2 regions of the Caballeronia sp. GAWG2-1 genome follow, and region 2 is predicted to be linked to the other one. Evidence: predicted binding sites of a transcription regulator. Region 2 holds the regulator's gene; the other holds the start of a gene.
The links. Region 2 encodes NrdR, which represses ribonucleotide reductase genes. Its sites were predicted from a motif close to CACNANATNTNGTG; they were not measured.
Positions count from the first base shown of each region.

Region 1: nrdH (glutaredoxin-like protein NrdH) is a predicted target of NrdR. The motif match lies at 3,680-3,693, and genes of this name have one in related genera.

Region 1 is NZ_JALQDD010000042.1:105,931-113,174, forward strand. Features, by position in the region: gene NCR98_RS29755 (hypothetical protein) at 1-136, opposite strand, end outside; gene mmuM (homocysteine S-methyltransferase) at 222-1,160, opposite strand; gene mmuP (S-methylmethionine permease) at 1,147-2,556, opposite strand; gene NCR98_RS29770 (DUF2002 family protein) at 2,692-3,027, opposite strand; gene NCR98_RS29775 (DUF883 family protein) at 3,181-3,498, shown strand; gene nrdH (glutaredoxin-like protein NrdH) at 3,802-4,044, shown strand; gene nrdI (class Ib ribonucleoside-diphosphate reductase assembly flavoprotein NrdI) at 4,049-4,462, shown strand; gene nrdE (class 1b ribonucleoside-diphosphate reductase subunit alpha) at 4,432-6,570, shown strand; gene nrdF (class 1b ribonucleoside-diphosphate reductase subunit beta) at 6,570-7,244, shown strand, end outside.
Region 2 is NZ_JALQDD010000016.1:36,717-43,960, forward strand. Features, by position in the region: gene NCR98_RS11065 (DUF3318 domain-containing protein) at 1-47, shown strand, start outside; gene NCR98_RS11070 (type IV pilin protein) at 52-501, opposite strand; gene NCR98_RS11075 (pilus assembly PilX family protein) at 511-1,002, opposite strand; gene NCR98_RS11080 (PilW family protein) at 999-1,766, opposite strand; gene NCR98_RS11085 (type IV pilus modification PilV family protein) at 1,763-2,194, opposite strand; gene NCR98_RS11090 (GspH/FimT family pseudopilin) at 2,191-2,739, opposite strand; gene nrdR (transcriptional regulator NrdR) at 2,895-3,377, opposite strand; gene glyA (serine hydroxymethyltransferase) at 3,408-4,655, opposite strand; ZMP/ZTP riboswitch at 4,834-4,932, opposite strand; gene NCR98_RS11105 (SDR family NAD(P)-dependent oxidoreductase) at 5,126-5,875, shown strand; gene ybgC (tol-pal system-associated acyl-CoA thioesterase) at 5,998-6,462, shown strand; gene tolQ (protein TolQ) at 6,605-7,244, shown strand, end outside.

The DNA.
Region 1 (7,244 bases), on a different contig from region 2:
CACGCTCATCCTGCACGGTAAAGCGCGCGCCCTGCGGCAAGGAGTCGATGCGCACCAGTTGGGTTTCATTGCCGACAATGGTGGCACAGCCGCTAAGCAGCAGCGCGGCGGCCAGGGCCAGAATTCGCTGTTTCATGAAGGGGTCCACAGAGTGATCAGTGATCAGAGTGTAGACCGCCCTCTCCGCCTCAATCGGGCTATCATCGCCCGATTCAGCCAGCTTATTGCGGTTGACAAGCGCGGGCGATAGCCGCGATGTCGTTGGGTGAGGTGCGACAGCAGCCGCCAATCAGCTTCGCGCCCGCCTGCTGCCACTCTGCCAGTTTGTCATGCAGCGTGCAGCCTGATGGCGCTGAGTGCCAGGTTTTGCTGCCAGCATCATACTGCTCGCCGGAGTTGGGATAGACCACCAGCGGCTTGTCGGTCAGCTTCTGCAACTGCTGCAGCGCAGGCGTCACGCTCTCAAGTGCCACGCAGTTGATTCCCACCGCTACCACCTGTGGCTGCTGATTCAGCCAGCTCACGACGTCTGAGAGCGGCGTGCCGTCGCTGATGTGTCCGGCGTCACGCAGGGTAAACGAGAACCAGGCGCGGCCTTCAGGAAATTCAGCCAGCAGCTTCACCAGCGCCTGCGCTTCGGCAAACGAAGGCAGGGTTTCGCAGGCCAGCAGATCGGCACCCGCCGCCAGCAGCGCCTGCACGCGTGGGCGGTGAAACGCCATCATCTCCGCTTCCGGCAACGCATAGTCGCCGCGATATTCCGAACCATCCGCCAGGAAGGCGCCATAGGGACCGACCGATCCCGCTACCAGCAGCGTTTTTGCGTCGGGCCGTACCGCCAGATAATCGTGACGGGCGCGTCGCGCCAGTTCGACGCTCTGCGCGATCAACGCCAGTGACTCCCCCTCATCAAGGCCACGTGTGGCAAAGCCCTGCGGCGTCGCCTGATAGCTGGCGGTAATGGCACAGCGCGCGCCGGCGACAAAATAGTCGTAGTGCACCTGATAGATCAGCTCAGGATTTTCCATCAGCACCTTAGCTGACCATAACGCATCGGCCAGATGACAGCCGCGGGCTTCCAGCTCGGTGGCCAGGGCACCATCCAGAATCAGCAGTGGCGACTCCGTTAAAGCCTGCGCGACAGGGTTATGCGACATCATTGGCCTCCTCAGGCTTCGGGGATGATTTGTGGGTCAGATGGTAAGCGGCATAGCAGAACAGCACAAACGGGATGCCACACCACAGCGCGATACGCTGAGTCGGATCGAATGCCAGACCGACGCAGGCCAGCAGGCAGAGCAGGAAACCCAGTACCGGCGTCAGCGGATAGAGCGGCGCACGGTAGGCCAGATCGGTCAGCGATTTGCCCTGCTGAAGATGACGACGACGGAAAACAAAATGCGAAGCGCAGATGCTGAGCCAGACCGCCACCACAGCAAAGCCGGAGATGGCCGACAGCGCCACAAACACCGTGTCGGGCGCCACCACGCTGGAGACCAGCGCCAGCAAACCACCCACCATGCTGACGGTGATCGCCAGCATCGGCACGCCGCGTTTATTCACCCGGGCAAAGGCGCGCGGCAGCGTATTTTCATTGGCCAGCGACCAGAGCATCCGCCCGGAGGCATAGAGTCCGGAGTTGGCCGCAGACAGGATAGCGGTCAGGATCACAAAGTTAATAATATCAGCCGCCCACGGGATGCCGATCTTTTCGAAGACCAGCACGAACGGGCTTTTCACGATACCCGCCTGATCCATAGGAATCAGCGCCGCCAGCACAAATACCGTGCCGATGAAGAAGATAATCAGCCGGGCCACGGTAGTACGGATCGCCAGCGGCAGCACTTTCTCCGGCTGCTGGGTTTCACCGGCCGCAATACCGATCAGCTCGGTGCCGGAAAAGGCGAAGTTGACTGCCACCATGGTCATCAGAATCGGCAGTACGCCGTTAGGCAGCCAGCCGTGCGCCGTCAGGTTGCTCAGGCCCGGTGCGGGCGTGCCATCCTTCATCGGGATAAAGCCGAACATCGCCGCGCCCCCTAGCACGATAAAGGCGACGATCGTCACCACCTTAATCAGCGAGAACCAGAACTCCCCTTCGGCGAAGAAGCGGGTTGAGATGACGTTCAGCAGATAGATGGCACAGCAGAAGACCAGGCACCAGATCCACACCGGGATCTGCGGAAACCAGTACTGCATACAGAAGCCCGCCGCCGTCAGGCTGGAGCCGAGCGCCACGGTCCAGGTCAGCCAGTAGAGCCAGGCCACGGTGTAGCCGGTTGCCGGGCTGAGATAGCGTGCGGCATAGACGTGGAACGCGCCGGTTTCCGGCATCGCCACCGAGAGTTCGCCCAGACAGACCATCACCAGCCAGACCACCAGCGCGCCAATCAGATAGGCGAGCAGCGTACCCGCCGCCCCGGTGGTGGAAATGATATAGCCGGTATTAAAAAACAGGCCGGTGCCGATTACACCGCCCAGCGATAACATCACCAGATGGCGCACTTTCATGGTGCGTTTGAATTGTTCCTGCGAGGGAGTTGGCTGTTCGCTCATCACTTTTATCCGTATGGACGTCTAAACATCTATAAGGAACAGTTTTATACGCGTCACAGCCGGTAATTGCAACGGCAGGGAAACAGGGAGGAGTTAAAGGCGGTTCAGTGCCCCGTCGCGGCGGGGCCTGATGCGTTAGCCGAAAACGCTTTGAATATAACGTTCCAGCGCCATGCGGGAACTAAATCCGTGCGGGATGCCGTAGTGTTCCTGTGAATCACCCGCCAGGTAGAGAGGGAATTGGGTGTAGTGATCGCAGGTCTTCATTTCTGAAGCAGGTTCAGCGAACGGCTGGCTCTTCTCTTTCAGTGTCGGGTGAATGACGAGTGCCATGCGCCCCATGCGCGCTTCGCGATTCACATAAACATAGTTCTCTCCACGGCGATAACCATAGGCCCGTGGGGTAATTTCATCGACTTCGAAACCCGCTTTTTCCAGTACGCGCGCTACCTCATCTGGTCGTAAATACATGCTCGATCCTCTCCTCTTTCAAAAGCTTCGCAACCTTACAACAGCATGACAGAGTGGGCATTCGGAATTTTCCCTAAAGAACACTCCCGCGTCTCGTTTATCTCAAGGTCGTCTACACTAGTATTACGTTTTTAAATCAAAGGGAGCTAAAAAATGTTTAATCGCACTGTAAAAAACGATGACATTGATATTAATCAGGATGTTAACGAACTGGCCGATTCACTGGAAGCGCTGCTGAAATCTTACGGCAGTGACGCCAAAGACGAAGTCGATTCTGCACGCAGTCAGGCAGAAAAGCTGCTGAAACAGACCCGCTCCAGACTGAACGGCGGCAGCAACCGTGTTTCACAGGTTGCGCGTGATGCCAGTGCGCAGGTTGACACTTATGTCCATGACAAGCCATGGCACGGTGTTGGTATCGGTGCCGCTTTCGGTATCGTAGTGGGTGTGCTGCTGGCTTCACGCCGCTAAGCTCAACTCTAAAAAATCTCCTGAGCCCTGCCCTGTGCGGGGCTTTTTTATGCCCTTTTTCTGGCCGATGACATTTACAAAAGATTTTTCCAGGCTGCAGGGCGCATCCCTGCTGGCTTTGCCGCTGTTGCGCAAATGCAAATCATAAAACCCTATATCTGGTGGGCTTGACCCACAAAACCACTACATCTAGTATTTATCTCATCAGCACGACACCAGATGTCCGGCAGAATGAGGCCCGCAACCTGCTCCTCCAGCTCTGTTTCCTGACATCAGAACCGCATACAGAGGGAAATACGAATCATGCGCATTATTATTTACACTAAAGATAACTGTGTCCAGTGCACGGCAACCAAAAATGCGATGGACCGTCAGGGTCTCGCCTATCAGCTTATCAATCTCGACAGCCAGCCCGAGGCGATCGACAACCTGAAATCACTGGGTTACCGCCAGGTACCGGTTGTGATGGCAGATAACGATCACTGGAGCGGTTTCCGCCCGGATAAAATCGCCACTCTGCGCACGCTTTCTGCTGTCGGGGGGTAAACACATGTTCCCGCTGGTCTATTTTTCCAGCCAGTCGGAAAACACCCACCGGTTTGTGACGCGCCTCGGCCTGCCCGCCCGGCGCATCCCGCTTGATGCCCGGCAACAACTGCATATCGACCAGCCCTATATTCTGGTCGTGCCCAGCTATGGCGGTGGCAGCAGTCGCGGTGCGGTGCCCGGTCAGGTGATTCAGTTTCTTAATGATGAGGCGAACCGACGCGGTATTCGTGGCGTGATCGCAGCGGGCAACCGTAACTTCGGTGCCGGTTACTGCCTGGCGGGCAGCATCATTGCAAAAAAATGTCAGGTTCCCTGCCTCTACCGCTTCGAGCTGATGGGAACGCCTGACGATATCGCGAAAGTTAAAGCGGGAGTAACCCAATTTTGGCAACAACAGACACCCTCAACGGCGTGACGCTCGATTATCACGCCCTTAATGCCATGCTTAATCTCTACGACGCCGAGGGCCGCATCCAGTTCGACAAGGATCGCGAAGCGACACGTCAGTTTTATCTGCAGCATGTGCAGCCCAATACCGTCCCCTTCAATAGCTGCGCTGAGCGTTTACGCTATCTGGTGGCAGAGAGCTATTACGAAGCGGAAGTGCTGAACCAGTACGATTTTTCGTTCCTGCTTGCGCTGCATGAGGTGGCGGAAAATTGGGGATTTGAGTTCAAAACCTTTCTCGGTGCCTGGAAGTACTACACCAGCTACACCCTGAAGACCTTCGACGGCAAACGCTATCTGGAAACCTTCGAACAGCGCGCCTGCATGGTGGCGCTGACGCTGGCTCAGGGCGATGAAAAGCTTGCGCGGGCCCTGCTGGAGGAGATCCTCAGCGGCCGTTTCCAGCCCGCTACACCAACCTTCCTGAACTGCGGCAAACAGCAACGCGGTGAGCTGGTCTCCTGCTTCCTGCTGCGCATCGAAGACAATATGGAGTCGATTGGTCGCGCCGTGAATTCGGCACTGCAGCTCTCAAAGCGCGGCGGCGGCGTCGCCTTTTTGCTGTCGAACCTGCGTGAGTCCGGTGCGCCAATCAAACGTATTGAAAATCAGTCGTCGGGCGTTATCCCGGTGATGAAAATGCTGGAGGATGCCTTCTCTTATGCGAATCAGCTCGGCGCGCGTCAGGGCGCTGGCGCGGTGTGGCTCAATGCGCACCATCCCGATATTTTCCGCTTCCTTGATACCAAGCGCGAAAACGCCGATGAGAAGATCCGCATCAAAACCCTGTCGCTGGGCGTAGTGATCCCCGATATCACCTTCCAGCTGGCAAAAGAGAACAAACCGATGGCGCTGTTCTCACCTTACGACGTTGAACGGATCTACGGTCAGGCCTTTGGCGATATCAGCATCAGCGAGAAATATGACGAGATGCTGGCCGACGACCGCATTCGTAAAACCTATATTCAGCCACGCGACTTCTTCCAGACGCTTGCTGAGATTCAGTTTGAGTCGGGCTATCCCTACATCATGTATGAGGACAGCGTGAACCGCAGTAACCCGATTGCCGGTCGCATTAACATGAGCAACCTCTGCTCTGAGATCCTGCAGGTGAACAGCGCCAGCGAGTACAATGACGATCTCAGCTATCACCGGATCGGCAAAGATATCTCCTGTAATCTCGGCTCACTGAACATTGCGCACGCCATGGATTCACGCGATCTGGCGCGTACCGTGGATGTGGCGATCCGCGCCCTGACCTCGGTGTCGATGATGAGCGAAATTGGCTCGGTGCCCTCGGTCGCCGAAGGCAATCGCCGTTCGCACGCCATTGGCCTGGGTCAGATGAACCTGCACGGCTATCTGGCGCGGGAAGGCATCGCCTATGGTTCACCGGAAGCGCTGGATTTCACCAATCTCTACTTCTACTGCATCACCTATTATGCGCTGCGCACCTCTAATCAGCTGGCACAGGAGCGTCAGCAGACCTTCGATGGCTTTGCGGAATCGCAGTACGCCAGCGGCGCCTACTTCGATAAGTATCTGCAGCGCGAATGGCTGCCGCGCACGGAACGGGTAGCTACGCTGTTTGCCGACGCCGGACTGACGCTGCCGACACAGGCGGACTGGCAGGCACTGCGCGACGCGGTGATGCAGCACGGACTGTTTAATCAGAACCTGCAGGCGATCCCGCCAACCGGTTCAATCTCCTACATCAACCATGCCACCTCCAGCATCCATCCGATTGTCTCCCCCATCGAGATCCGCAAAGAGGGCAAAACCGGCCGCGTCTACTATCCCGCGCCGTTTATGACCAATGAGAATCTCCATCTCTATCAGGATGCGTATCAGATTGGGCCGGAAGCGATTATTGATACCTACGCAGAAGCGACTCAGCATGTCGATCAGGGCCTGTCGCTGACGCTGTTCTTCCGCGATGACGTCTCGACCCGTGACATCAACAAAGCGCAGATTTACGCGTGGAAAAAAGGCATCAAAACGCTCTATTACATTCGACTGCGCCAGATGGCGCTTCAGGGCACGGAGGTTCAGGGTTGCGTCTCATGCTCCCTGTGATGAAAACGATGAAACTAAAACAGATTCAGGCAATTAACTGGAACCGCATTCAGGATGACAAAGATCTTGAAGTGTGGAATCGTCTCACCAGCAACTTCTGGCTGCCGGAGAAAGTGCCGCTCTCCAACGATCTGCCCGGCTGGCAGACGCTGGATAAACAGCAGCAGCAGCTGACCATCCGGGTGTTCACCGGCCTGACGCTGCTCGACACTATCCAGAACGTGATCGGCGCGCCGGGGCTGATGGAAGATGCCATTACCCCGCACGAAGAGGCGGTGCTGTCGAATATCAGCTTTATGGAAGCGGTGCATGCCCGCTCCTACAGTTCGATCTTCTCAACCCTGTGTAACACCCAGGATGTGGATGCCGCTTATCAGTGGAGCGAAGAGAATGCGCCGCTGCAGAACAAGGCGCGCATCATCCTGGAACACTACCAGGCCGATGATCCGCTGAAGAAGAAGATCGCCAGCGTCTTCCTGGAGTCGTTTTTGTTCTATTCCGGCTTCTGGCTGCCGATGTACTGGTCGAGCCGTGGCAAGCTGACCAACACCGCTGACCTGATTCGCCTGATTATTCGCGATGAGGCGGTGCACGGTTACTACATCGGTTACAAATATCAGCAGGCGCTGGCTGCCGCTGACGATCTGCGCCGCGAAGAGCTGCAGCAGTTCGCC
Region 2 (7,244 bases):
CGCATACCGAAGCCACTACCGAAGCCATCGACCCGACGGTCTTCTGAACGTTTAATTTTTCCCTCCCCAACAAGCGGTGGACTGCGCGGTATCCAGTGCAGTCGCCGCTGATCCCGTCGTGCGGTTCGACCGCACGCCCGTCGCGTCGACGATGAATACGCCGCAAGAATCGTCCTGCATCGGACCATATGCGACTGGCGTCGCCTCGATGCTGTATCCGCCATTCGTCGCCGATTCCGGCAGCACCGCAAGCCGATAAACCGGCGCACCGCTCGATGGCGCCTGATCCATGCCGGCGGAAAGCGTCACTGCATCCGTCGCCGACTGCGCGAGCCGCGTACTTTCGATGTATTGCACGGCGCGCATCGACGCCGCCGCCGCATCGAGCCGATGCGCCTTCGCCACGTGCTGCCGATACGCAGGCACCGCGAACGTCGCGATGATCGCCACGATGCAGAGCGCGATGATCAATTCCAGCAGCGTAAAGCCCTTGTCCTTCATGGTTCGTCCTCAAAACGGCTTCGCCACGACGCGCCGCCAATGTCGGGTCGCGCCATCGATTCTTGATTGCAGCCACGCCTCGGTCTCGGGCGATGCGCCGAAACCACGCGCCGTCACGAGATACGACGTCACCGCCACCGCCTGGTCCGTATGCGACCAAGCCTCGATCAGACATTGCGGCGCGCGGCGCGCATACGGCCAGTCGCCAAACGGCTCGATGGCGACGGCCGACGCTCCTTCGAACGACGCCTTGCTGCGCCAGCCCACGGGCTCCTGCGCGCCCGAACTCGTCACGACGGGCGCATCGGCAATCATGCGAACGCAGCGGACCAACGCGCTGTCGGCCGCATGAAACGCCTGCATCCGCTCGCGCGCCGACACGGCCGTGCGGGTCGCGACGAGCGAGGCTTGCAGCCAGGCGCTGGCGGTCACGAGCATCATCGCGGCGAGCAAGAGGACAATAGGCAGCACCGTGCCGCGCGAATGCGCGCGCCGCCTCACGACGCGCCTCGCGCGTTGCGTATGCCAACCGTGCGCCAGAAGGCCATGCGCGTGCGTCCGTCATCGCTGACGGCTGGTGCGCCATCGCAATCGACATAGTTCGCCCGACGTTTCGCCTGAATCGCCGCGCCACGCACGAGCACGCAGACCTCGGCGGCGTAGACATCCGGCCAGCGTTCGCGCGCGATGGCCGACGCGTCGAGCGCAGCCGGTGCACCCGCGATCCAGTAGACGACGCGCATCCGTTCGACGCCCTCCACCAGCGGTTGCGCCTGACGACCCCCGCCCTCGCAATAAAGCTCCGGCTCGCCGCTCGACGTGCTGGGCTTCGCGTAATAGCGGTTGAAGACGAACGCATCCGAAACCGTCTGGCCGATGCAGTCGGTAGGCGTGCCGCTCGTCGATGGCCACGTCGAAACCGTGTCGGCCGCGTAGCGGACCTGCAGACCGTCCGAGTGACTCGCGAGCGACTCGCACGACGCCGACGTCTCCGCGCCGGTCACGCGCCCCTGCGAACAGCCGAAGAGCGGCGCGTCGGTCGCGCCCGCGGCCGAAAATCCGGCCATCTGCACTTGTTGAGCGACGAGATCGAGCGCGCCGACGCCGGCATCGTGAATGTGCGCGGCATCGGCGGCACGTTCGAAGCCCGCACGCTGAGCGCGATAAACCGACAGCGACGCGGCCAGGATCAACAGCCCGAGCGCAAGCGCAATCGAAAGTTCGAGCAGCGTGTGGCCGCGTGAATGAATGAGCCGCGTGTTCATCGTGCAAAGGCTATCGCGATGCATGACGTGTGCGGTCGCGCCTGCGGTTCGGGACAAGGCTCCGCGCCTTCCGCGACATGCCAGCTGACGGTTGCGACCTGCACGCCGTTGCCGCGATCCGAGATGGCGATGTCTCCATCGGGCAGCAACGCAGCCGCCCTCGCCCGCCACCTCGACAACATGGCCGAGCTATCCGCGCTGCCACGCGTTGCCTCGCCGATGGAGTCGGCAATCAGTGCCGCGCGTTCGCTCAACAGCGCCGTTCGTTCGGCTTTTGCCAGCGCGCTTTGCATGGCGACGAGTCCGAGCGCCGTGACCGCCGCGATCGACAGGGCGATCATCACCTCGATCAGCGAATCGCCGCGCGGGCGAACGGATCGAGTGCGCCCGCCGCGCCTGATGCTCGGCATGACCGATCGCGCGTTCATGCCGATGCTCCGCAAGCGCCTTGAGTCATGCGCGCACGCCCGCCCGCAGCCAATCGAATGCAGCGCCGCGACGACGCATTCGCGTTGGCATCCGCGCTGCGCGGGCCGAAATCGAAGCTACGGAAGCCGCCGATCACTTGGCCCATCGGCGGCGTGAACGAAAGATCCGTCGATGCGCCCGCAATGGCGACCGATGTCATCGCCGGCTGCAAGCGCAAGAGCGTCAGCGCGCCGTCTTTATCGACGAAGAGGCCCCAGCCGCACGACCAGTCCGCGATACCCGCGTCGCAAGCCTTGCCCGCCGCGAGGCAATGCCGGCTCGCATCGACGCGGCATAGCGTGACGCGCGCACCGCGTTTGAGCGATTCGGCCCGCGCGAGCGAAAGCGTCGAGAAAAGCGAGCGCGCGCGGGCATCGATCTGATCGCGTGCCTGCCAGGAGAGAAACGAAGGCGTGGCGAAAGTCGCGAGGATCGCCATCACGGCAAGCACCACGCAAAGTTCGACGAGTGTGAAACCGGAATTCGAGAAGCGGCTCATCTGCATGCCTTATCGACGAGTTGAACGAATGCTCAATCTAGCGATAAGGAACGCGCGCCGCCATTAGCCGAATGGACGAGTGTTCACGCGCGTTCGCACGGGGCACACTGCCCGAGGGCAAAAGATCGACTGGGGGAAAGATGCTCGGTACAGACGCGCAATCAGCGCTTGCGGGAAGTGGTCTTTTTGGGCGCGGCGCGGCGGAATTCCTCGAGCACGTCCTCGAACTCGGACACGTCTTCGAAACGCTTGTAGACCGACGCAAACCGTACATAAGCGATGGTGTCGAGCTGCCGCAACTCGTTCATCACGAGTTCGCCGAGACGTTCGCTCTGCACTTCGCGCTCGCCGCTGCCAAGCAATTGATATTCGATACGCGCGACGGCTGCCTCGATGGCGTCCGCCGCAACCGGCCGCTTGCGCAGCGCCAGCTTCATGCTCGCGACGATTTTGCGGCGATCGAACTCGGTGCGGCTGCCGTCTTTCTTCACGACCGACGGCAGCGCCAGTTCGACGCGCTCATACGTGGTGAAACGCTTGTCGCAGGATGGACAGCGTCGCCGCCGCCGGATGGCTGCGCCGTCCTCCGACACGCGAGAATCCACGACCTGGGTGTCTTCGTGTCGGCAGAAGGGGCAGCGCATCGGGGCTTGGTTCCTGGCTCGGTTCGAATATCAGCGATAGACCGGGAAACGCTTGGTCAGCTCGGTCACTTGAGCGCGCACGCGCTCGAGGTTCGCCTGGTCTTCCGGTGCGTCGAGCACGTCCGCAATCAAATTGCCAACCTGCTCCGCTTCCTTCACGCCGAAACCGCGCGTGGTCATGGCGGGCGAACCGAGACGCACGCCGCTCGTGACGAACGGCTTTTCCGGATCGTTCGGAATGGCGTTCTTGTTGACCGTGATGTGCGCGGCGCCGAGCGCGGCTTCGGCCGCCTTGCCGGTGATCTTCTTCGCGCGCAGATCGACCAGCATGACGTGGCTTTCCGTGCGGCCCGAGACGATACGCAGACCGCGCTTGACGAGCGTTTCGGCCAGCACGCGCGCGTTATCGACCACTTGCTGCTGGTACGTCTTGAACTCCGGCGTCAGCGCTTCCTTGAACGCGACGGCCTTCGCCGCGATCACGTGCATGAGCGGACCGCCCTGAATGCCCGGGAAAATGGCCGAGTTGATCTGCTTCTCGAATTCGGCCTTCATGAGGATCACGCCGCCGCGCGGGCCGCGCAGGCTCTTGTGCGTGGTCGTGGTCACGAAGTCCGCGTGCGGAACGGGATTCGGATAGACGCCTGCCGCGACGAGACCCGCGTAATGCGCCATGTCGACCATGAAGTAAGCGCCGACACTTTTCGCGATCTGCGACAGGCGCTCGAAGTCGATACGCAGCGCGAACGCCGACGCGCCCGCGACGATCAGCTTCGGCTTGTGCTCCTTGGCGAGCGCTTCGGTCTTTTCGTAGTCGATGTCTTCGGCTTCGTTCAGGCCGTAGCTCACGACGTTGAACCACTTGCCCGACATGTTGACGGGCGAACCGTGCGTCAGGTGGCCGCCTTCGGCGAGGCTCATGCCCATGATCGTGTCGCCCGGCTTCAGCACGGCGAAGAACACGCCCTGGTTGGCCTGCGAACCGGAGTTCGGCTGCACGTTCGCGGCTTCGGCGCCGAACAGTTGCTTGACGCGGTCGATTGCCAGTTGCTCGACGATATCCACGTATTCGCAACCGCCGTAGTAGCGCTTGCCAGGATAGCCTTCGGCGTATTTGTTGGTGAGTTGCGAGCCTTGCGCGGCCATGACGGCCGGGCTCGTGTAGTTTTCCGAGGCGATCAACTCGATGTGATCTTCCTGACGGCGATTTTCCTGCTCGATCGCTTTGAGCAGTTCGGGATCGACCTTGGCGAGGGTACTTTCGGCTCTGTCAAACATACGTTTTCCGTGAGATCAAAACAGGTTGACCGGATCGCGCGTGACGATGCGTTCGAAGCACGAACGCAAAACGCAAGGAAGACGCAGGACGCCAGACGGGTCCACACGCGACGGATGAGGGAAGAATCCGGGTTCGCGGAACGGACAGCCACCGGCAACGCAGCGACGGCGCGCGGATCTCAGCTGCCCAGGCGAACGGCAAAACGACACTCCGCGCTTCCTAGTGGGTCGTTCCACCTTGAATCCGAAGATTCTATCGCCAGTCACGCGGGGTTTGAGCGTTGTAGTGTAATGGTGCGGCCGGGTTTAGGCAACTTGGCGAGCGTCTGCGAAACGCTTAAAACGCACGATCGTTCGGGTTTGCAGTTGCTTGCCGCATCGCATCATTGGAAGTACTCTGTGCGCCGTTGCCGGTCGTGTGTCCGCGCGCGCTCCGGAACAGCCCAACCCCCACTTTCCGGAGCCCGCTCATGATCGTATTCGTCACCGGCGCCTCTGCCGGCTTCGGCGCAGCCATTGCCCGCACTTTCGTCAAGGGCGGCCATCGCGTCGTCGCGGCCGCGCGCCGTAAAGACCGGCTCGCCGCGCTATCGAAGGAACTCGGCGACTCGCTCTTGCCAGTCGAACTCGACGTGCGCGACAGCAACGCCATCAAGAGCGCCATCGCCTCGCTGCCCGAATCGTTCGCCCAGATCGACGTGCTGGTCAATAACGCGGGCCTCGCGCTCGGTCTCGAACCGGCACAACGCGCGAATCTCGACGACTGGAAGAACATGATCGACACCAACTGCATGGGACTCGTCGATGTCACGCATGCCGTCCTCCCCGGCATGGTTGCGCGCAATCGCGGTCACGTGTTCAACCTGGGTTCGGTCGCAGCGTCGTACCCGTATCCGGGCGGCAACGTGTACGGCGCGACCAAGGCGTTCGTGCGGCAGTTCAGCCTAAACCTGCGCGCCGACCTTGCCGGAACCGCGTTGCGCGTGACGGATATCGAGCCGGGCCTGTGCGGCGGCACCGAGTTCTCCAACGTGCGCTTCAAGGGCGACGACGACAAGGCCAGCGCCGTCTACAAGGACGTGCAGCCGCTCACCGCCGAGGATATCGCCGACGCCATCTACTGGATTGCGACGCGCCCCGCGCACGTGAATATCAACGCGATCGAACTCATGCCCGTGGCCCAAACCTTCGGACCGTTGCAAATACACCGCGGCTCGTAAGAGGAATCGACTGTATTTGGTGGCCCAACTTCCGCTTCCGGTAAAATGCCGCGGATGTTTATTTGTCAAAAAGCGAGCCGGAGCGGGTCCAAAAGCCTCCGCGCGAGCGGGGCGGCGCAAAGGTGAGTGATTCGTTGAATTTCGAATGGCCGATTCGGGTGTACTACGAGGACACCGACGCGGGCGGCATTGTCTTCTACGCGAACTACCTGAAGTTCTTCGAGCGTGCGCGCACCGAATGGCTGCGCGCGTGCGGTATCGACCAGCAGCGGCTGGCCGAATCGGCCGGCATCGTGTTCGTCGTGAGAAGAACATCCGTCGATTATTCGGCTCCCGCGCGCCTGGACGACTCCATTCGCATCGTGAGCCGTATCGCGCGGCTCGGGCGCGCATCGGTGGATTTTCATCAGGAAGCGTGGCGTGACGCGGTTCTTCTTGCAAGCGGCGATATTCGCGTCGCTTCGGTGGATCGCGCAACGATCCGCCCTGCCGGTATTCCCGAACGAGTTCTCGAAGGATTGAGGCGCGGGCCTCATGCCGGGCAGGTCGTGCTTGCCGCGGACGAGCATCGCGCGCACCCGGTTTGAACGCTTCACGAGCAAGAGCCGGCCACGAGGCGGCTTTCGTTTTATTAATGTCGCGGTCACGAAAGCCTGACGCGCCTTTGACCGGAAGCCCCTTTTCCGGACGTAAATAGCAGCTAATAGCGGGTGGAAGCAGCGGACTTTTATGAACAACACACAAGACTTGTCGATCGTATCTCTCGTCATTCATGCGAGCCTGCTCGCGCAGGCCGTCATGGCCCTGCTGCTTCTGCTCTCGCTGCTGTCGTGGACTTTCATCTTCCGCAAGTGGTTCGCCATTCGGCGCGCGCGCGCGCAAACCGAGCGTTTCGAACGCGATTTCTGGTCCGGCGGCGACCTGCAGGCGCTGTATCAAAGCGCGGCGAACAACCGTCACACCATCGGCGCGCTCGAGCGTATCTTCGAATCGGGCATGCGCGAGTTCTTGAAGGGCAAGGAGCGCCGCATCACCGATCCGGGCGCGATTCTCGACGGTTCGCGCCGCGCCATGCGGGCTGCCTTTCAGCGTGAAATGGACGTGCTCGAAGCGAATCTCGCGTTTCTCGCATCGGTCGGCTCGGTCAGTCCGTATATCGGTTTGTTCGGCACGGTCTGGGGCATCATGAATTCGTTCCGCGGCCTCGCAAACGTACAGCAGGCGACGCTCGCCAACGTGGCGCCCGGCATTGCCGAAGCGCTCGTCGCGACCGCGATCGGCCTCTTCGCCGCGATTCCCGCCGTGGTCGCTTACAACCGCTACGCTCACGATATCGACCGCCTGGCGATCCGCTTCGAGACCTTCATCG